3 regions of the Erwinia wuhanensis genome follow, and region 3 is predicted to be linked to each of the others. Evidence: predicted binding sites of a transcription regulator. Region 3 holds the regulator's gene; each other region holds the start of a gene.
The links. Region 3 encodes ArgR, which controls arginine synthesis, uptake and breakdown. Its sites were predicted from a motif close to ANTGAATAAAAATACANT; they were not measured.
Positions count from the first base shown of each region.

Region 1 (7,501 bases), 450 kb from region 3:
CATATCTTCGCGCTTCACTTCGCCGCGATCGATCAGCACCTTACCGATGCTACGATAAGCATGGCCGTTCTTGCCGCCGTAGCCGAAGAAGGTCAAAGGACGGCCGTCGCCGTAGTCAACGTAGCCGCTGCCCTGCACGTCCATAATAAAGTTATCCATCAGCGAATTGCTGTAACCGATAACGTAGCGTTCATCCAGGCCGCCGCTGTAGATTTCCGCTCGGCTTGGCAAACGGCGCTTGCCGCGCGGCGGCATGCGGTATAAAGGATACTGAAATTCGCCCTGGCGGGTGTAGCGGGCATGGATAACCGGCGTGTAGTAACCGGTAAACTGCACGTTGCCATAATTGTCGGTGCCTTCCATCTGATACGCATCCACGCCGTACTGGCGCAGCTGCCGCGTATCACCGCCCGCCATCAGCCAGCTTTTTAGCGCGCTGTAGGTGGAGAGCTGGCGGGAAAACATGGCTGGCGAAGCGGCCTGGATTTCCAGCAGCTGATCGGCAAAATCTTTGCCGTTAACGGGGCGCCCTTTGGCGTTAGGTTGATTAACCAGCCCCAGCGGCTGCTGCAGCTTGCCGTCCTTATACTGCTGGCCGCGATCGGTAGGTTTGGAGGAACATCCCGCAAGCAGGGCGATTAACGCCCCGGTGACCATATACTTTGCCCAACGTCCTTTCATTATTCTCTACCTTTATACGCAATTGCAGGCGAAGATAGCAAAGCGCCCCACAGATTAAAACGTCCTCGCCAAAAAGAAGCGTCGGTTTTGCACAACAATACAACAATCGGCTGACAAATTAAGCAGTAAGGGCGATTTCAGGCGTTAATTTGCAAAAAGGGGTTGCAACAAAATCGCCGGAGAGTATAGTGCGCATCCACGGACGCGGGATGGAGCAGCCTGGTAGCTCGTCGGGCTCATAACCCGAAGGTCGTCGGTTCAAATCCGGCTCCCGCAACCAATTCCCTCCGGGGAAAAGCAGTAAACCTGTCGTGATGGAAGCGCCAGGAAGTTCGGACGCGGGATGGAGCAGCCTGGTAGCTCGTCGGGCTCATAACCCGAAGGTCGTCGGTTCAAATCCGGCTCCCGCAACCATTTTCTCAGGAAAATGTAGTAGTAAAAAAGCCTGCCGTGATGGAAGCGTCAGCATCGGACGCGGGATGGAGCAGCCTGGTAGCTCGTCGGGCTCATAACCCGAAGGTCGTCGGTTCGAATCCGGCTCCCGCAACCAACTAAACACCCTTTCGGGTGTTTTTTTGTTTCTGGCGTTCCAACTTTCTTATTTTATCGGACGACCTGTCGCCGCCCGCTTTCCTATCTTGGTGCTAACGGTGCGCCGTGGGCAAAATAGCCTTTAATCCCTGCCAGAATCGACTCCGCCACCTGACGCTGGAACGCTGCCGTACGCAGTTTGCGCTCCTCCTCCAGATTACTGATAAAAGCCGTTTCCACCAGAATGGAAGGAATATCCGGTGCTTTCAACACCGCAAAAGCCGCCTGCTCCACCTTCTTCTTGTGCAGATGATTAATTTTGCCCATATGTCCCAGCACTTCCTTGCCGAACTTCAGGCTGTCGTTAACGGTCAGGCTCTGTACCATATCGAACATAGTGTGATCAAGGTAGCGATCGCCGCTCATGCTGACGCCGCCGATCAGATCCGATTCGTTCTGCGTTTGCGCCAGATAGCGCGCGGCGGTGCTGGTTGCGCCTTTAGTCGACAGCGCGAACACGGAAGAGCCTCGCGCCGCCCGGCTGGTAAAGGCATCGGCATGAATAGAAACAAACAGATCGGCGCGTAATCTGCGCGCTTTTGCCACCCGCACCTTCAACGGAATAAATACGTCGTCGCTGCGTGTCATATGCGCGCGCATATTGGGCTGCTTATCGATTAGCGCTTTCAACCGACGGGCGATTTTCAGCACCACGTCCTTTTCTTTGGTTTTATGCTTGCCGATAGCACCGGTATCTTCGCCGCCGTGACCGGGATCGATCATGATAATAATCGGACGATCCCGCCCCGCTTTGCCGGGCAACGGCGCGGAAGCGGGCTGGCCGCTTTCCAGCTCGCCTTTATTGTAATCCTGCAACAGCGCCAGCAGCGGATCGTCTTCATGGTTATGGCTGCGGTTTCTGGCCGGATAGAGATCCAGCACCAGGCGGTTTTTGATGCCGGCGACCGGATCGAGAGTAAAGACTTTTGGCGTCACGCTCTGCTTCAGCTCCAGCACCAGCCGCACCGTATGGCGATCGAACTGGCCGACGCGCGCGCTTTTAATATAGGGATCGTCGCTGCGCACCAGATGCCCGACCTGATGCAGGGTCTGATTCAGGTGCACGCCGGAGATATCCACCACTATGCGTTCAGGATGACTTAACGCAAACTGTTTATATTTCAGCGGAGTATTGGATTCCAGCGTGACGCGGGAATAGGTTGAAGACGGCCAGATGCGCACGGCCACAATATGGCTGCTTGCCGCCAGTCCCGCTTTGCTGACGCTCAGCAGCAGCGCTGCGCCAGCGCCCTGTAGCCAGCGACGTCGGCCGGGCGAAGGTAAATCAGACATGCCACTCCAGTAAGAAATTGCTGTTTTGTAAAGAAAAATAAAACCAAAAAACCACCAGGCGCAAAACTGTAGCGAATCCTGCTGCCGGTGTCACCCCCAAAAGCCCTTCACGGGCCGCAGCGTTAAGCTACGTTAAAGAGAAGGTTGAAAATTGGCACTTGCGCCCGCGCGATAAAAGAATAAAAATACATTTTTAGCGAATAATAATTCATAGAGGGTTTGCCGTGAAGGAACGGAGTACCGAGCTGGTTCAGGGGTTTCGCCATACCGTGCCCTATATCAATGCCCATCGTGGTAAGACGTTTGTCATTATGCTGGGCGGCGAAGCCATTGAGCATGATAACTTCTCAAGCATCGTTAATGATATTGGCCTTCTGCACAGCCTCGGCATTCGCCTGGTGGTGGTATACGGTGCGAGGCCGCAGATTGACGCCAATCTGGCGGAGCATCAGCTGGAGCCGGTTTATCACAAGCATACCCGCGTCACCGACGCGCAGTCGCTGGAGCTGGTCAAGCAGGCGGCAGGCCGTTTACAGCTGGATATCACCGCGCGCCTGTCGATGAGCCTGAACAACACGCCGCTCCAGGGCGCGCATATCAACGTCGTCAGCGGCAACTTTATTATCGCGCAGCCGCTGGGCGTGGATGACGGCGTGGATTACTGCCACAGCGGCCGTATCCGCCGCATCGATGAAGAGGCTATTCACCGCCAGCTCGACAGCGGCGCTATCGTGCTGCTGGGGCCGGTTGCCGTTTCCGTGACCGGCGAGAGCTTTAACCTGACCTCGGAAGAAGTCGCCACCCAGCTGGCGATCAAGCTGAAGGCGGAAAAAATGATCGGCTTCTGCGCGGAACAGGGCGTGACCGACAGCGAAGGCGCAATTATCTCCGAGCTGTTCCCGAACGAAGCGCAGCAGCGCATTATCGAGCTGGAAGAAGGCCATGACTATCTGTCTGCGACTGTGCGCTTTTTACGCGGCGCGGTGAAGGCCTGCCGCAGCGGCGTGCGCCGCAGCCACCTGATTAGCTATCAGGAGGACGGCACGCTGTTGCAGGAACTGTTCTCGCGTGACGGTATCGGTACGCAGATTGTGATGGAAAGCGCCGAGCAGATCCGCCGCGCCACCATCAACGACATCGGCGGCATCCTTGAGCTGATCCGCCCGCTGGAGCAGCAGGGCATTCTGGTGCGTCGCTCGCGCGAGCAGTTAGAGATCGAAATCGACAAATTTACGATTATCGAGCGGGATAACCTCACCATCGGCTGCGCGGCGCTCTACCCTTTCCCGGAAGAGAAAATCGGCGAGATGGCCTGCGTCGCGGTACACCCGGACTACCGCAGCTCGTCGCGCGGCGAAGCGCTGCTGGAAAGAGTGGCGCTGCAGGCGCGGCAGATGGGGCTGAAAAAGCTGTTTGTGCTGACCACACGCAGCATTCACTGGTTCCAGGAGCGCGGCTTTACGCCGGTCGATATCGAAGAGCTGCCGGAAAGCAAAAAGCAGATGTATAACTACCAGCGCCGCTCAAAGGTGCTGATGGCCGATCTGAGCCATGCGCGGATGGCGTAGCGAAAAAGCTATGTACCTGCCTCCAGGGGACGATTAAATCAGCCGTGGAGGCAGTTGAACTCATCGCAGGTGTGGCGTAATATTTAACCAGTTATGCATTGACGACCCCGTCAATATTCCAGAGCAGGATTTAGCTATGTCGCCGCGTGAGCTTAAAGAAAAACAACATCAGGTCTATGCAGAGCGTATGAAAGCGCTTAACAAAGGCCAGCTTGCTCCTCAACCTTTGAGTGAAAAGCCCTGCTATAGCGCCAGTCGTAAGTCTTCTCGTCGGGCTAACGTTAGCTTTGCATAGTGAAAATAAACCCTCCTCGGGATGGTTATTTTTGTATTAATAATGATTAACTCAACTGCCTGATTTGCCTCACTGACTTTATTTTACTGAGCCCATCCGCTATCGACATCTTTTTTAATTTTTGTTGGTTAACGCTATGGCAGAACTACACATTCCCACTTCTGAGCAGGTTTACCTACTGAATCATGAGCTGATAGCACATGCGAATGAACTACAGGATCCGGTAATTACGGTCGGCGGTCAGGCTGTTTTTTATTGGGCATCTTATTATCAGGAACTTTACCCCGTAACCGAGCAACCAGACGAACGCGCACTTCGCTCTGTGGATATCGATTATGTTTCCAGAAAAAGAAATGTGATCGGTATAGGTAAAGCGCTTAATATCGAACCGAAATTTCAGGAACCTTTTACCCCTCCGTCTATCGCAATTTTTTCACTGATTGATCGAGACACGGCAAAGATAAAAGAGTTTGGCGGACGCCTGTTTTCTAATGCTGATATTCAATATCGTGAAAATATTATCGATATTATAGACAGGCCTTCCGGCTTTCAGCATGACGAGTTCACCGGTGAAAAGCTGCTGTTAAACACAGAACCATTTATAACGCGTCATATAAAATCCGGCGTGCCGGAAAGCCATGATCTGGTCAGAGTGCTTAATCCTGTTGCCTGTATGAGATCGCGTTTCGCTAATATTGCCGAAAAAATCAAGCCCGATACAGAAACTGAAAGCCTTCGGATTAAGAGCCTGATGCTTCCCGTATTCTATTTTTTACTGGATAAGTTCGAGTTTGAGCACTTTCGTCACGCCAGACGCTTTTTAGACAGTTTCATCCAACTTACGCAGCACAGTGCCTGGCGACGTATCCAGACACGTCAGAATATCCCTCTCTATAAAATCCTCGAACAGCTTTATATATTTCTTAGTGCGAACAGAAAAGATTATGAGCTTGACGACAAATTTATCGATCGTGAACTCTGCAAAAAAGCCCGTGAAACCCGGGCTTTGTTTGAACGATTACAAAAAGTTAGCCGAACATCAGGTTAGCATTACCGAGCTGTTTAGTTGCAGAAAGAAGATGTCTGACAGGCATAACGTTGTAATGTCAGATTAAGCAAGTCAGCTATTTTCTCACTTTACCCCGCCAGCCGTTCCACCAGGCCGCTGCGGCGGCGCGTGCGCATCTTCACCGCGCTGTTCAGCACCTGATTATCCGCATACAGCGTCAGGCGTTCTCTGGCGCGGGTGATGGCGGTGTAAACCAGCTCGCGCGTCAGTACCGGCGCGAACTGATTCGGCAGCACCAGCAGCGTATGATCAAACTCCGAGCCCTGTGATTTATGCACGGTCATCGCATAGGCGGTTTCATGCGGCGGCAGGCGGCTGGGCTGCACGGCCCGAATGCTGCCGTCGGGCAGCGGGAAGAACACCTTCAGCGCGCCTTCCGCATCGTTCATCGCAATGCCGATATCACCGTTAAACAGCCCCAGCGCGCTGTCGTTGCGGGCGATCATTACCGGCCTGCCGATATACCATTTGCTGCCCGGCTGGCGCTGGATCAGCCGTTTTTTGTGCAAGGCGGCCTCAATACGCTCATTAAGTCCGAACACGCCAAACGGCCCCTCCCTCAGCGCACACAGCAGCTGAAAGCGGCCAAACGCCTCAATCACCCGGCGAGGTTCCGCCTGGTCGGCAATCTGCTCAAGATAGTCGCGATAGCCTGCCACGCTGGTGTCCAGCAGATGCTGATACTCTGCGCTGCTGCTCAGCGTAAAGCGGGTAATATCAGCAAAATCCGCGTTAAATACTTTTTCAACCTGATGGATATCGCCCGCGTTGACCGCCAGCGCCAGCTGCCCGATGCCCGATGAGGCGTCGAAACGGTAGCTTTTACGCAGCAGGCAAATGCTGTCGCGCACCGCTGGCGCCAGCTTGTCCTCCTGGCCTGCAATCTCGCAGCCGGTCAGGCGCATCAGCATTTCCGCGCGCTGGCTGCTGTAGCCGGACTCCGCGCAGCGGCAGATATCGCCGAGCACCGCGCCCGCTTCCACCGAGGCAAGCTGGTCGCGATCGCCCAGAAAGATCACCCTGGCGTGCGGCGGCAGCGCGGCGATCAGGCTCGCCATCATCGGCAAATCCACCATAGAAGCTTCATCCACCACTAACAGATCCAGATGCAGCGGATTGCCCGCGTGATAGCGCATCCGCTGGCTGCCGGGCACCGCGCCCAGCAGGCGATGCAGCGTGGTGGCCTCGGCAGGAAAACGCTGTTTTTCCGCTTCGCTGACTTCAAGCCGCTGCAACGCTTTGCCCAGGGATTCGGTCAGCCGCGCCGCCGCTTTACCCGTCGGGGCGGCCAGGCGAATACGCAGCGAGCCGGAAGAAAGCTCCAGCAGCGTCGCCAGCAGTTTGGCTACCGTGGTGGTTTTGCCCGTTCCCGGTCCGCCGGAGATCACCGCAATTTGCCGCGTGATCGCCACCGCTGCGGCGATTTTCTGCCAGTTATCCGGCTGCTCGCCAAAATGCCTGTCGAGCGCGCTGCGCAGCCGCTGTTCGTCAAAGGGCGTATGGGCTTCACGCACGATAAACTGCGCCACCTGCCCTTCCGACTGCCACATGCGATGCAGATAGAGCCGCTGCTGATGCAGTACCAGCGGCGTTGCCGTCGTGCCGTCGCCCACGGCCTGCGCCGATGACAGCAGGTGATGCCAGTCCGGCTCGCCAACGGCCTGCCACAGCTGACCGGCCAGCTCAGGATGGCGTCCGCCGAACAGCAGCGCTTCGCTGAGATGCGTCAGCGGCAGGCACACGTGCCCCTCGCCCGCTTCGGCGCTGACGCAGGCCGCAGCCAGCATCAGCGCGGGATGATCGTCGCCCGCCACCATGCGGGCGAACTGCACGTCCAACGGACGCAGCAGTCGCGCCTCACAGGCGGAGAGCAGCAGTTGCGCTATGGCCATAGTTCCTCCTGAAATTCCCCGGCAAACAGCGCGTCGAGCGACTGCACAAAAGCCGCTTCCGGGCAGGTGCGGAAGATGCCGTTTACACGCGCCGTACCGTCCACGCCGCGCA
Region 1 covers NZ_JAUJUH010000003.1:483,181-490,681, reverse strand. The annotation lists gene mltA (murein transglycosylase A) at 1-681, opposite strand, end outside; tRNA gene QZH36_RS09950 (tRNA-Met) at 885-961, shown strand; tRNA gene QZH36_RS09945 (tRNA-Met) at 1,019-1,095, shown strand; tRNA gene QZH36_RS09940 (tRNA-Met) at 1,155-1,231, shown strand; gene amiC (N-acetylmuramoyl-L-alanine amidase AmiC) at 1,315-2,565, opposite strand; gene argA (amino-acid N-acetyltransferase) at 2,790-4,133, shown strand; gene QZH36_RS09925 (hypothetical protein) at 4,270-4,428, shown strand; gene QZH36_RS09920 (hypothetical protein) at 4,565-5,476, shown strand; gene recD (exodeoxyribonuclease V subunit alpha) at 5,566-7,389, opposite strand; gene recB (exodeoxyribonuclease V subunit beta) at 7,380-7,501, opposite strand, start outside.
Region 1: the regulator ArgR is predicted to act here: its motif matches at 2,740-2,757, upstream of argA (amino-acid N-acetyltransferase).

Region 2 (7,501 bases), on a different contig from region 3:
AAAGCCGCCCGCGTGACGATGGTCGTACACTTCATCTTCGCCGAAGGTCGCAAACTCTTCTGAATAGAGGCTGTTAGCGGATTTTTTCTGGATCGCCGTAACCTGACCTTTATAAAGTTGCAGCACCACTTCGCCGTTGACTTCTTCCGCCAGCGATTCGGCAGCGGCCTGAATGGATTTACGCAGCGGCGCGAACCAGCGGCCGTCGTAAACCACGTAGGACATCTCGTGGCCCAGCTGTTCGCGCCATTTGAAGCTGTCGCGATCCAGCACCAGCTGCTCAACCGCACGCAGCGCGTTGACCATAATGGTGCCGCCAGGGGTTTCGTAGCAGCCGCGAGACTTGATGCCCACCAGACGGTTTTCGACGATATCGATACGGCCCACGCCGTGTTTCGCGCCGATAACGTTCAGTTTTTCCAGGCAGCCGAACGGGCTTAGCGCTTCGCCGTTTACGGCAACCACGCGGCCTTTCTCCACGGATACCGTCACCTGCTCAGGCTGGTCCGGCGCTTCCAGCGGATCGACAGTCCAGACCCAGCAGTCTTTGTTTGGCGCATTCCACGGGCTTTCCAGCACGCCGCCTTCGGTAGAGATATGCCAGGCGTTTTCATCACGGCTGTAGATTTTTTCCAGCGACGCGGTGGTCGGGATGTTGCGCTCTTTCAGATAGTCGAGCAGCGCCTCACGGGAACGCAGGTTCCACTCGCGCCATGGCGCAACCACTTTCAGCTGTGGGGCCAGCGCGGTGTAGGTGGTTTCGAAACGCACCTGGTCGTTGCCTTTACCGGTTGCGCCGTGGCACAGCGCATCTGCGCCGACTTTCAGCGCCAGCTCAACCTGCGCTTTGGCGATAATAGGACGCGCCATCGACGTGCCCAGCAGATAAGTACCTTCATACAGCGCGCCGGTTTGCAGCACGGGATAGACGTAATCGCTGATGAATTCTTCACGCAGATCCACTACGTGGCATTCGGAAGCGCCGGACTGCAACGCTTTCTGCTCAACGCCTTCCAGATCGCCACGCTCCTGGCCGATATCGGCCACGAAAGCGACCACTTCACAGCCGCCGTAGTTCTCTTTCAGCCACGGAATAATCGCGGAGGTATCCAGACCGCCAGAGTAAGCCAGAACGATTTTTTTGATGCTTTTATCTTGCATTGTCATTTCCTTGAACCGGTTAAGCGAGGATCCGGGTGCCAATCGACACGCCGTTAAATAGGGTTGGTAGCTGTTCGGCATGACGCCAGCTGGCGATATCGACCGGACGGCCCAGCGTGCGGGCGGCATCCAGCGCAGCGTTGACTTTAACAATCATGCCGTCGGTAATGATGCCCTGGGCGATTAGCTGTTCTGCCAGCGCCGTCGTCATCTCTTCGATGCGCTGGCCTTTGCCGTCCAGAATGCCGCTGACGTCGGAGAGCAGCACCAGATCGGCGCCCAGCGTCGAGGCCAGCGCGGTGGCGGCCTGGTCGGCGTTGACGTTCATCAGCTTGCCGTCTTCGGTGATGCCGATAGAGCTGATCACCGGCAGGTAGCCTGCTTCCAGCAGCGTAGTAATGAGTTTGGGATTGCCCGGCGTCGCCTGGCCCACGTGGCCCAGCTCTTCATCAAAAGCCGCCACGTTGACGCTGCCGCCGTCGCCCAGGCACAGGCCAACGGCATCAATACCGTGTTTTTTCGACCAGGCCAGCAGCGTTTTATTGGCGGTGCCCGCCAGCGCGCCGGTAATGATGTCGATCTGATCGGCTGGCGTGACGCGCAGGCCGTTTTTCTTTTTCACCGGCAGCGCCAGCTTCTTCATCAGCTCGTCGACCAGGCAGCCGCCGCCGTGAACGATCAGCAGCGGGCGCTGATGGGTTTCGCGGTACGCCACCAGTGCGTCAAACAGGCGCGCCAGCGCCTCTTCGCTATCCAGCAACACGCCGCCGAGTTTAATAATTAAAGGATTGGTCATGGGCTTTCTCACTGATTAAATAAGCGACTGCGTTTCCGGGAAGCCGAAACGAATATTCATACACTGCACCGCCTGCGACGACGCACCTTTCAGCAGGTTATCTTCCGCCGAGACGATAATCGCGTGCTCGCCCTGCACGGCAAAGCCGATATCGCAGAACGGCAGGCCGACCACGCCTTTGATCGACGGCACGCCTTTATCATAGACACGCACCAGCGGCTTATCGTGATAGGCGTTATGGAACGCTTCCGCCACGTCTTCACGCGTTACGCCCGCCTTCAGCCGACAGGTGGTGGTGGCCAGGATGCCGCGCGGGAAGTTGCCCAGGTGCGGCGTGAAGATCACCGGCACGCCAAGATGCGCGGCGATTTCCGGCTGGTGACGATGGGTGAAAATGCCATAAGGCTGCAGGCTGACCTCGCAGAAACTGGTGGTCACGGACGCTTTGCGTCCTGCGCCGCTGACGCCGCTGGTGGCGTTGATCACCGGCCACTGCGCTTCGTTCAGCAGATCCGCCGCAATCAGTGGCTTCAGCGCCAGCTGCGCGGCGGTCGGATAGCAGCCCGGCACGGCAATCAGCTGCGCTTCTTTTAGCTGGCTCTGCTGCCATTCGGCCAGGCCATACACGGCCTTTGCCAGCCACGCTTTATGCTGATGCGGGAAGCCGTAATAGTCGGTGAAGAAGCTCTCTTCGTTGACGCGGAACGCGGCTGACAGATCGAACACCACGCAGCCGGCGGCCAGGAATTCAGGCGCCAGGTCATGACTGACTTCGTGCGCCGTCGCCAGAAACACCACGTCCACTTTGTCGGCGAACTCTGCCGCGCTTGTCAGCGGCTGCAGCGGCATGTCCAGGATGCCTTTCAGCTGCGGATGCAGATCGGAAAGCAATTTTCCGGCGTCAGGGCTTTGCGCTGATACCGCTAAAGCGGTTATGTTCACCTGAGGGTGACGGTTCAGGTAGGTCGCAAGCTCTACGCCAGCATAGCCACTGGCACCAACAATCAGCGTATTTAACATCGGACACCTTATAACGGTCTCGGGTTTCGGGTGACGGCTTCACGCCGTATTCCCACGCGGTTAGCGCCGGTTATGCAGGAAATCTGGTTTCCATCCCCACGCCATTAATGTATTTTTATTCACTATTAATGCATGAATATTGATACTATCCTAACGCAAGGACTGTCAACAGTGAAGACAAAATTACCGCCTTTTATTGAGCTTTACCGTGAGTTGATCGCCACGCCGTCCATCAGCGCCACCGACAGCGCGATGGATCAGAGTAATGAAGCTTTAATCAGTTTGCTGGCAGGCTGGTTCCGCGATATTGGCTTTGAGGTGGAAGTGCAGCCGGTTCCCGGCACGCGCCATAAATTTAATATGCTGGCCCGTACCGGCAGCGGCGCTGGCGGCCTGTTGTTGGCTGGTCACAGCGACACCGTGCCGTTCGACGATGGTCGCTGGACGCGCGATCCCTTTGCGTTAACCGAACACGATAACAAGCTGTATGGCCTGGGCACCGCCGATATGAAAGGCTTCTTCGCCTTTATCCTTGATGCGCTGCGCGATGTTGACGTGAAAAAGCTGGCGAAACCGCTCTACGTGCTGGCGACCGCCGATGAAGAAACCACGATGGCGGGCGCGAAATATTTCTCTGAAAACGCCACAGTGCGGCCCGACTGCGCCATTATCGGCGAGCCTACCTCGCTACAGCCGGTACGGGCGCACAAAGGCCATATGTCGAACGTGATCCGCATTGAAGGCCAGTCGGGCCATTCCAGCGATCCTTCACGCGGGGTCAACGCCATTGAGCTGATGCATGAGTCCATCACGCAGCTGATGGCGCTGCGCGACACGCTGAAAACGCGCTATCGTCACGACGGTTTTGCCATTCCTTATCCCACCATGAACTTTGGCCATATCAGCGGCGGCGATGCGGCAAATCGCATTTGCGCCTGCTGCGATCTGCATATGGATCTGCGGCCGCTGCCGGGCCTGACGCTGAACGAGCTGGAAGGCTTGATTAACGAGGCGCTGGCGCCCGTCAGCGAACGCTGGCCGGGCCGCGTCAACGTCAGCCAGCTGCATCCGCCGATCCCCGGCTATGAATGTCCGGCCGATCATCGGCTGGTCAAAGTGGTGGAAAAGCTGTTGGGCACGGAAACCAGCATCGTGAACTACTGCACCGAAGCGCCGTTTATTCAGGAACTGTGCCCGACGCTGGTGTTAGGGCCAGGTTCGATTAACCAGGCGCACCAGCCGGATGAATATCTTGATACCGCTTTTATTAAACCTACCCGCGAATTGATTACGCAGGTCGTACAGCATTTTTGCAATCACTGAGTGAAAAGCGGGGCATTTAGCCAGTAAAACGGCCTTTTACCCCGGCTTTATCATTTGTTTCTCGATAAGAATAACTTATCTCGCTACGTCGCTGTTAAATTTCTTAAATTACCGCAAGTTAGCGACAGGTTCGCACACGTTTAAGTCAATTGACGGATGGACGGGAACGTGGCTAGATAAAAGGCAATGTTATACCGGCGACGGTAGAGAGTGATAAAAATAACGGTCAGGGGTCATATGAACGAACAATATTCCGCAATGCGAAGTAATGTCAGTATGCTCGGCAAACTGCTCGGGGATACGATTAAGGATGCGCTTGGCGAGAACATCCTGGATCGGGTGGAAACCATCCGTAAGCTCTCCAAGTCTTCCCGCGCGGGAAACGACGCCCACCGTAAAGAGCTGCTTACCACGCTGCAAAATTTATCCAATGACGAACTGCTGCCGGTGGCGCGCGCCTTCAGCCAGTTTCTGAACCTGACCAACGTCGCCGAGCAGTACCACACCATATCGCCCAAGGGCGAAGGCGCCAATCACCAGGAGCTGCTGGCGAAAACCTTCGAGCGCCTGAAGCAGCAGCCCAACCTGACGGAAGCCAAAATTCGCGAGGCTATCGAATCGCTTTCTCTGGAGCTGGTGCTGACCGCACACCCGACGGAGATCACCCGCCGCACGCTGATCCACAAGCTGGTCGAGGTCAACAGCTGTCTGAAACAGCTGGATCACAACGATCTTTCCGACTACGACCGATCGCAGATTATGCGTCGTTTGCGCCAGCTGGTTGCGCAGGCCTGGCATACCGATGAAATCCGTAAATATCGCCCGACGCCGGTCGATGAAGCCAAGTGGGGCTTCGCGGTGGTGGAAAACAGCCTGTGGGAAGGCGTCCCGGCCTTTCTGCGCGAGCTGTACGAGCAGGTAGAGGCGTCGTTTGGCGTTAAGCTGCCGGTAGATTTTGTGCCAGTTACCTTTACCTCCTGGATGGGCGGCGACCGCGACGGCAACCCGAACGTGACGGCTAAAATCACCCGCCACGTGCTGCAGCTAAGCCGCTGGAAAGCCACCGATTTGTTCCTGCGCGATATCGCCGTGCTGGTTTCCGAGCTGTCGATGTCGGAGTGTACGCCGGAAGTCCGCGAGCTGTGCGGCAACCCGGAGGCGCTGGAGCCTTACCGCGAAATCATGAAAAACCTGCGCGCCCAGCTGCTGGCGACCCAGGCGTATCTGGAGCGCCGCCTGAAGGGCGAGCGGCCTGCGCGTCCCGATAACCTGCTGATTGCCAACGAACAGCTTTGGGATCCGCTCTACGCCTGCTACCAGTCGTTGCAGGCCTGCGGTATGGGGATTATCGCCAACGGCCAGCTGCTGGACACGCTGCGCCGCATCAAGTGCTTCGGCGTGCCGTTGGTGCGCATCGATCTGCGTCAGGAGAGCACGCGCCACACCGACGCTATTGCAGAAGTCACCCGCTATTTAGGCCTGGGCGACTACGCCAGCTGGTCGGAAGCCGATAAACAGGCGTTTCTGATCAGCGAGCTGAGTTCCAAACGCCCGCTGCTGCCGCGTCAGTGGGAGCCGAGCGCCGAGACGCAGGAGGTGCTGGATACCTGCCGCGTGGCGGCGGAAGTGCCGAAAGGTTCCATTGCCGCTTACGTGATCTCAATGGCGAAAACGCCTTCCGACGTGCTGGCGGTGCATCTGCTGCTTAAAGAGGCGGGCATTCCTTTCGCCATGCCGGTGGCGCCGCTGTTTGAAACCCTGGACGACCTGAACAACGCCAACGACGTGATGCGTCAGCTGCTGGATATCGGCTGGTATCGCGGCTTTATCCAGGGCAAGCAGATGGTGATGATTGGCTACTCCGATTCGGCAAAAGACGCGGGCGTGATGGCCGCCAGCTGGGCCCAGTATCAGGCCCAGGATGCGCTGATTAAAACCTGCGAAAAAGCCGGTATCGCGCTGACGCTGTTCCACGGACGCGGCGGCACCATCGGCCGTGGCGGCGCGCCGGCCCACGCGGCGCTGCTTTCCCAGCCGCCGGGCAGCCTGAAAGGCGGCCTGCGCGTGACCGAGCAGGGCGAAATGATCCGCTTTAAATACGGCCTGCCGGAAGTCACCATCAGCAGCCTGACGCTTTACACCGGCGCCATCCTTGAAGCCAACCTGCTGCCGCCGCCGGAACCGGAAGCGGCCTGGTGCGGCATTATGGATCAGCTTTCCGCCGACTCCTGCGAGATGTATCGCGGCTACGTGCGTGAAAACGCCGACTTCGTGCCCTATTTCCGGTCGGCCACGCCGGAACAGGAGCTGGGCAAACTGCCGCTGGGCTCCCGTCCGGCCAAGCGGCGCCCCAGTGGCGGCGTCGAGTCGCTGCGCGCGATACCGTGGATCTTCGCCTGGACGCAGAACCGCCTGATGCTGCCTGCCTGGCTGGGCGCGGGCGCGGCGCTGCAAAAAGCGATGCAGGCGGGTCATCAGGATCAGCTGGAGGCGATGTGCCGCAACTGGCCGTTCTTCTCCACCCGTCTGGGGATGCTGGAAATGGTATTTTCCAAAGCCGATCTCTGGCTGGCGGAATATTACGATCAGCGGCTGGTGGACCAGACGCTGTGGCCGCTGGGCAGGCAGCTGCGCGACCAGCTGGATTCCGATATCAAAGCGGTGCTGACCATCGCCAACGATGCGCATTTGATGGCCGACCAGCCGTGGATTGCCGAATCCATCGCGCTGCGTAACGTTTATACCGATCCGCTGAACGTACTGCAGGCCGAGCTGCTGCACCGCTCCCGCCTACAGGAAACCAATGGTGAAGAGCCGGATCCGCGCGTTGAGCAGGCGCTGATGGTGACAATAGCCGGCGTCGCGGCGGGCATGCGTAATACGGGCTAACGGTACAGGGCGTTCATATCTGCCGGATATGAACGCCCTTATGGTTTAATGGGCGACCACGCGCACCAGAAGTTGACGACCCTGACGCCATACTTATTGACCTCTTCCACCACTTCCATTCTGTCCATGCCTCTTTCGCAATGTTCAGCCAGCCAGGCCCTGCTGCTGCAAAACTGTATCCAGCGGTTAAGGTGACGATCCTTAAGCCACAGCCCCATTTCGCAACGGCCCGATTTTCCCCGGCTCGGGCCGGGAAAAGAGACGTCATACTCCGTGAGATATTGACTGCTTTGATGGGGAAGATAGCGAACC
Region 2 covers NZ_JAUJUH010000010.1:10,452-17,952, forward strand. The annotation lists gene QZH36_RS19940 (argininosuccinate synthase) at 1-1,161, opposite strand, end outside; gene argB (acetylglutamate kinase) at 1,181-1,957, opposite strand; gene argC (N-acetyl-gamma-glutamyl-phosphate reductase) at 1,973-2,977, opposite strand; gene argE (acetylornithine deacetylase) at 3,149-4,300, shown strand; gene ppc (phosphoenolpyruvate carboxylase) at 4,538-7,189, shown strand; gene QZH36_RS19965 (hypothetical protein) at 7,228-7,501, opposite strand, start outside.
Region 2: the regulator ArgR is predicted to act here: its motif matches at 3,084-3,101, upstream of argC (N-acetyl-gamma-glutamyl-phosphate reductase).

Region 3 (7,501 bases):
ACGGCGCGTTGATCCTGCTGTTTGACGAAGCGGAGGAAGAGCTGGAAGGGCAGCTACGATTTAACGTGCGCTGAAACGAAAAAAGGCCCCGGCGAACGGGGCCAAAAGGTTCGTCATATAACCGTCAGGGTAACGGTGACGAGGAATTACTTATACAGCTCGGCGGTGACGTGCCAGGTGTTGTCGTTGCGCGCTTCGATAACGCGATAGGCGCTGGCGCCTTGTTCATCCGCTTTCTGCGACAGCTGCTGACGAATATCCATCGGTGCGCCCGCCACGCCGCCTAATGAAATGGTGCCGGCGGATTGTAGATGCTGCGATTGCTCTGCGTTAACCAGCTGTGCAGCTGAAGCGCCGAAGGAAAGTACGGAGAGCAGGCTTAATACGGCTAAAGTTGTTTTCATGATTTTCTTCCTCATTGTCCTCAACAACCCGCGTCTGAAACCTGTCAGGTCGTCGATATAGCGGCAGGCTTTACGCCTGCCCGTCGCCCATCTTATTTATAAAGTTCTGCGGTCGCGTGATAGTTGCCGTTGTTGTAGGCCTCAATCACCCGATACGATTTCGCGCCCTGTTCGTCGGCTTTCTGTGAAAGCTGCTGACGGATGGTGGTTGGCGCGCCGTCGATGCCGCTAACGCTGATGGTACCCATAGACTGCAGATTTTCGTTGGCAACCTGCTGATCGGTTACCAGGTTGGCAGCGCTGGCGCCGAAAGAGAGAACGGAAGCCAGGCTTAGTGCGGCGATAGTAAATTTCGTGTTCATAACAGATGCTCCAGAAGTAGGGCGATAACCGAAAGGGCTAAAAAACTTTTATTATTCTTGGGGTTATCGTCAGAGTTAGGTTGATTATTTGTACAGCTCAGCCGTAGCGTGATAGTTGCCGTTTAAATAGGCCTCGACCACACGGTAGGCTTTAGCGCCCTGAGCGTCGGCTTTCTGGCTCAGCTGGGCATTGATATCCATAGGGGATGCGCTGACGCCGCTCACGCTAACGGTGCCGATCGATTGCATGTTTTGCGCCTGATCCGCGTTAACAGATTCAGCTGCAAAAGCACCAAAAGAGAGCAGAGAGAGCAGAGAGAGCAGGCTGGCGGCAGCCACGGTAGTTTTTACGTTCATGAAAATTTTCCTCGTCATTATTTTTATCGTGTTGTTAGTGTGATTCACATCACGAAAAGGATTATAGATCTGATAACGTAAAATATTAATAGCAGGCTAATAATGTTTTGTTGCGATATTTAAGCCGTTAACCACTTTTTAATAACGTTCAGTTATAAAAAACGCTTATAAGTTGCTCTGGCTGCGTTAAATATGCGTAAAAACATTGAGATAGATCAATTTAACTATTTGTGCGCTTCTTTGTGGCAGATCACACTGCGAGACGGGAGTCCATAAAGTTTAACGGCGATGTCAGCGCAATAAGCCAGTGGATTATGCTGTTTTTAACGGAGTGGAGAGAGAAAAGACAACGCGCCAACGGTCGCCGGCGCGCGGGGAAAACGATAAAGAACTGCATAAAAACCGGCGGCTTATAGTTCCTGATCGAATAATTTCAGGACGGAATCACGCAGGTGTCTGATGGTAACGTGGCGGGCTGGGGTAATGAAAATCGTGTCGTCACCGGCGATGGTGCCGAGGATGCCTTCGGGCTTGCCCAGCGAGTCCAGCATGCGGGCAATCAGCTGCGCCGCGCCAGGGCTGGTATGGATCACAATCAGCGCGTCATTATAATCGATATCAAGCACCAGATTCTTGAGCGGGCTGCTGGTGGTCGGCACGCCCAGCTCGGCAGGCAGACAGTAAACCATTTCCATTTTGGCGTTGCGCGTGCGCACGGCGCCAAAGCGGGTCAGCATCCGCGAAACCTTGGACTGGTTGATATTATCAAAGCCCTGTTCCTGGAGCGCAGTGACGATCTCGCCCTGCGAGCTAAATTTTTCTTCTTTTAATAAGGCCTTAAACGCCTTAATCAGATCTTCTTGTTTTGCTGGATTACGCATAGTTTTTCGCTAAAGGTCGCAAGAGAATTCCCGGCTGGGATAACTTCTTATTATGCACTTTTTTGCATTTTTATGCAAATTAAGCCTCTTTTTTACACCCTGTTAACGTTCGTTGCCAGATCGCGGCCGTGAAAAATTCGCCTTATTCCGCGACGTCGCGCACAATAAGTGAACAGATTGTTATAAAATTGATGTTGTTTGGCTAAGTATTAACGGTGTAGTGTAACGTTGACCGCGTTGCCTGCAGCCTCGAATGGCCTTACCGGGCATATTGCGGTCAGTCTCTGTCGCTTTATCCTGTATGATGCGCCGTCGTGCATGAGGGTAAATGCTGTCGCTCAGGCCTCGCAGGTCAGATATGCTCATAAGCAAATGATTCCACGGCACTTCCCCCTCAAAATAATAAGGAGTTTAGGATGAAAGTTGCAGTTCTCGGCGCGGCTGGCGGCATTGGCCAGGCCCTTGCTCTTCTGCTTAAAACCCAGCTTCCGGCAGGTTCAGATCTCTCACTGTACGATATCGCTCCCGTGACGCCCGGCGTGGCTGTCGATCTGAGCCACATCCCTACTGCGGTGAAAATCAAAGGCTTTAGCGGTGAAGACGCGACGCCAGCCTTGCAGGGCGCTGACGTAGTCCTGATCTCCGCAGGCGTAGCGCGTAAGCCTGGTATGGACCGCGCAGACCTGTTTAATGTTAACGCCGGTATCGTGCGCAATCTGATTGAGCAGGTCGCCGCTACCTGTCCAAAAGCGCTGATCGGCATCATTACTAACCCCGTTAACACCACCGTGGCTATCGCCGCCGAGGTGCTGAAAAAAGCGGGCGTCTATGACAAGAACAAACTGTTCGGCGTGACCACGCTGGATATTATCCGCTCCAATACCTTTGTCGCCGAGCTGAAGGGTAAAGATCCGGCGGCGCTGAACGTGCCGGTGATTGGCGGCCATTCCGGCGTCACTATCCTGCCGCTGCTGTCGCAGGTATCGGGCGTAAGCTTTACGGATCAGGAAGTGGCCGATCTGACTAAACGTATCCAGAACGCGGGTACAGAAGTGGTCGAGGCAAAAGCCGGCGGCGGGTCTGCCACGCTGTCAATGGGCCAGGCGGCAGCGAAATTTGGTCTGTCGCTGGTGCGTGCCCTACAGGGTGAAAGCAACGTGGTGGAGTGCGCCTACGTTGAAGGCGACGGCGCGCATGCTCGCTTTTTCGCTCAGCCGCTGCTGCTGGGGAAAAACGGCGTGGTGGAGCGTAAGCCCATCGGCGCTTTGAGTACGTTTGAAGAGCAGGCGCTACAGAACATGCTGGAGACGCTGAAGAAAGATATTGCTCAGGGCGAAGAGTTCGTGAAGTAAGCCACTCAGGGCCAGCTTTCGCTGGCCCTGCCGTTTAGCTGCCCGGATATTCCAGTACGGTAATTTGCAGCGTCATCTTGCGATCGTTACGCAAAATATCCACGTCAATCGCCGTTCCCGGACGGATTTCCGCCACCTGGTCCATGGTTTCCAGCGCGGAAACCGCAGGCTTATGGTTCACGCTGACGATGACGTCGTTCACCTGCAGGCCTGCTTTCGCCGCCGGCCCGCCCTGCGCCACGTTGGTCACCACAATGCCCTGAACGTGATCGATGCTGCCGTTCTGGCCATGCATTTGCGGAATTTCACGTCCGCTGATGCCGATAAACCCACGGATAACGCGGCCGTCGCGGATAAGCTTGTCCATGATTTTCGCCGCCAGCGCGGTAGGGATGGCAAAACCGATGCCTTCCGGCGTTTCGCCATCGTTGCTTTTATCGAACGACAGCGTGTTAATGCCCATCAGTTCGCCCAGTGAGTTAATCAGCGCGCCGCCGGAATTGCCTTTATTAATAGAGGCATCGGTTTGCAGGAAGTTCTGATAGCGGGAAGGGCTGAGGCCTACGCGGCCGGTCGCGCTGATGATGCCCTGCGTAACCGTCTGGCCAATGTTGTAAGGGTTGCCTATCGCCATCACCAGATCGCCGATATGCGCCACTCGCTTAGGATTAACAGGAATAACCGGCAGGCCGGAAGCGGTGATCTTCAGCACGGCCAGATCGGTCAGGCTGTCCGAGCCTACCAGCATGGCTTCAAAAATTCGGCCATCCTGCAGCGCGACGATAATCTGATCGGCATCGTTAATCACATGCTTGTTGGTCAGGATATAGCCCCGTCCGTCCATAATCACGCCCGAGCCCAGCGTGCGGATCTCCAGGTTATGGGCCGACGCGTTGGCGCTGCGATTATAGACGTTCACCACCGCAGGCGCGGCGCGGCGCACGGCGTCGTTATAGCTGACGGGCTTCTGGCTGGCGCTGTCATCTTTTAGCGTAAAAAAATTATTGCCGATGCGCAGCGCGGGCAGCGCGACCAGCAGCAGGCCCGCTACCACCAGGCCAAGAAGCACTGAACGCATAAGTTTAGGAAACATGGCTTTAACTGATGAATGAATAGACGATGGGCAGGATAACATGAGTCGGGCGGACGCGCAGGTGTCCGCCCGAAGTTTTAGCGTAAAAGCAGGTAGAGGCTTTCGCCGTTGCGGATAACATTCAGCGCCAGCAGCGAAGGTTTTGCCGCCAGCTGCTTGCGCAGGTCGGCAAGATTTTCAACGCGGGTGCGGTTAAGTCCGACGATAATATCGTCTTTTTGCAGGCCGAACTGCGCGGCCGGCGTGCCTTTATCGACGCTGTCCACGCTGACGCCTTTGGTGCCGTCTTTCGCCGCGCCGTCGCTCAAGGTCGCGCCCTGTAGCGCAGGGTTCAGCAGCTCTGTGCTGGCGGTTTGGGTGCTGTTATCCAGCTTCACGGTCAGCGTCTGCGGCTTGCCGTCGCGCAACAGGCCTACCTTCACCTCTTTGCCCGGCGCGGTGGTGCCAATTTTCACCCGCAGCGCGGCAAAGCTTTCCACCGGCTTGTCATCCAGCGAGGTAATAATATCGCCCGCTTTGATGCCGGCTTTAGCCGCCGCCGAGCCTGGCAGCACTTCATTGACGAAAGCGCCGCGCTGGGCGTCAACGTTAAAGGCTTTCGCCATCTCCGCCGTCATCTCCGTGCCTTTAATGCCCAGCTGGCCGCGTTTCACCTCGCCAAACTCGATCAGCTGCTGCGCCAGATTCATCGCCATATTGCCCGGAATAGCGAAGCCGATACCGATATTGCCGCCGGCAGAAGAGAGAATAGCGGTGTTAATACCGATCAGTTCGCCGTTAAGATTAACCAGCGCGCCGCCGGAGTTGCCGCGATTGATCGCCGCATCGGTCTGAATAAAGTTTTCCAGCCCTTCCAGATTCAGCCCGCTGCGTCCCAGCGCCGACACGATGCCGGATGTGGCCGTCTGGCCAAGGCCGAACGGATTGCCGATCGCCACCGCGAAGTCGCCGACCTTCAGCTGGTCGGAATCGGCCACTTTCACCTGCGTCAGGCCTTTGGCGCCGCTGACCTGGATCAGAGCGATATCGGTCTGTTCGTCGTGGCCAATAAGCTTAGCGTCAAATTCCCGGCCGTCGCTCAGCTGGACGCTGATTTTATCCGCGCCGTTAACCACATGATTATTGGTAAGGATATAGCCCTTTTCGGCGTTAATGACCACGCCGGACGCCAGGCCTTCAAAAGGCTGGCTGCTGTCGCCGCCGTCCTGACCTTCCTGCCCGAAAAAGCGTTTCAGCTGCTCGGGAATTTCCTGCGTTTGCGTCGGCTGCGTGCCCGCCACGTGGACGCTGACCACCGCAGGCAGCACTTTTTCCAGCATCGGCGCCAGGCTGGGCAGCGGCTGCCCCTGAATTTGTGCCGGTAGCGTGGCCTGCGCCGCCGGAGCTGAACCCATGCTGATACTCAGGGCTAATGCGCTCAACAGTAATGATTTCTTCATCGCTAAGACTCGCAAAAAGTGGGGGAGAGCATCCGGGACGAAGCCAGGACACAAGGGTCAGAAGAGTAAAAAGGGGCGATTAACGCCCCCTTTACCACAGGACGCGTCCGTTCTATTTCTCGTGCGCCGTACGCTCGCCGCGCAGCAGGCCGGTAGCGCTGTCAGGGTAATCACGCGGCATCTGCACCGGCACCTGATCGTTATCCGCTTCCGATTCGGTCAGCTGATAAGCAAACGGATTTTTTTCGCCCGGCAGGTTCGGCAGCAGGTCGTTGGAACCTTTCGCCATATGCTGATAAAGCTGGCGGTAGTCGCGCGCCATATTATCCAGCAGCTCAGCGCTCTGCGCGAAGTGGCTGGTCAGCTCTTCGCGATAATCAGCCAGTTCGGCTTTGGTTTTTTCCAGTTCGTACTGCTGGCTGCGCTGCTCGCGCAGTTTCTTGTTACCAAAACGCATCGCCAGCGCACCGATAATTACTCCCGCTACCAGGCCAATAAGCGCGTATTCCCAGGTCATAATAACTCCCGTGTTGTCTTCATCGTTCCGTAAAAACCTCTGGCCTTATGCCAGTCCGTTAACAGCCACTATAACCGCTAATCTCATGGAAGTGGAATCCTGCGGCTGCATCGCTTAGTGTAGAACGGCCTTTTTTTCGACAATCAATCACCTGACGCACCGAATAATTCAGGGAATGGGAATCTATGCAAACGAAGTCTCCTCTTGCGCTTTATCAACGGGCGCTTGAAAACGGCGAGTATCAACCTGATGATATTCAACGTGAAGCCGTTACCCGCCTGGATGGGATTTATCAGGCGCTGAGCCGGCGCGAACCCGCCGCCGCCGCCCCAACCAAAGGGCTGTTTGGCCGGCTGAATAAGCTCATGGGAAAAGGCAAAAACGAGCCGCAGACGCCTGTTCGCGGCCTCTATATGTGGGGCGGCGTCGGCCGGGGCAAAACCTGGCTGATGGACATGTTTTTTCAGGCAATTCCTGGCGAGCGCAAGCAGCGGCTGCACTTCCATCGCTTTATGTTGCGCGTGCATGAAGAGCTGACGGGCCTTCAGGGCCACAGCGATCCTTTACAGATCGTGGCTGACCGCTTTAAAAGCGAAACGGATCTGCTCTGTTTCGATGAGTTCTTTGTTTCCGATATCACTGATGCCATGCTGCTGGGCACGCTGATGGAGGCGCTGTTCGCCAGAGGGATCACGCTGGTCGCCACCTCTAACATTCCGCCGGACGATCTGTATCGCAACGGTCTGCAGCGGGCACGCTTTCTGCCAGCCATAGAGATGATAAAACAACACTGTGACGTGATGAATGTGGATGCGGGCATCGACTATCGCCTGCGCACGCTGACGTCTGCTCATCTGTGGATGATGCCGCTGAATGAGGCGACCACGAAAAAGATGGACCGCATGTTTGTCGCGCTGGCCGGCAGCGATCGCAGCGATAAGCCCGTGCTGGAGATCAACCATCGTAAGATGCCGACGCTGGGCGTGGCAGAAGGCGTGGTGGCGATGGATTTCCTGACGCTGTGCGGCGAAGGGCGCAGCCAGCACGACTATATTGAGCTGTCGCGCCGTTTTCACAGCGTGCTGCTGTTTAACGT
Region 3 covers NZ_JAUJUH010000003.1:35,621-43,121, forward strand. The annotation lists gene QZH36_RS07930 (barstar family protein) at 1-74, shown strand, start outside; gene yhcN (peroxide/acid stress response protein YhcN) at 147-404, opposite strand; gene yhcN (peroxide/acid stress response protein YhcN) at 497-766, opposite strand; gene yhcN (peroxide/acid stress response protein YhcN) at 851-1,123, opposite strand; gene argR (transcriptional regulator ArgR) at 1,534-2,004, opposite strand; gene mdh (malate dehydrogenase) at 2,421-3,356, shown strand; gene degS (outer membrane-stress sensor serine endopeptidase DegS) at 3,391-4,449, opposite strand; gene degQ (serine endoprotease DegQ) at 4,527-5,888, opposite strand; gene zapG (Z-ring associated protein ZapG) at 6,001-6,405, opposite strand; gene zapE (cell division protein ZapE) at 6,591-7,501, shown strand, end outside.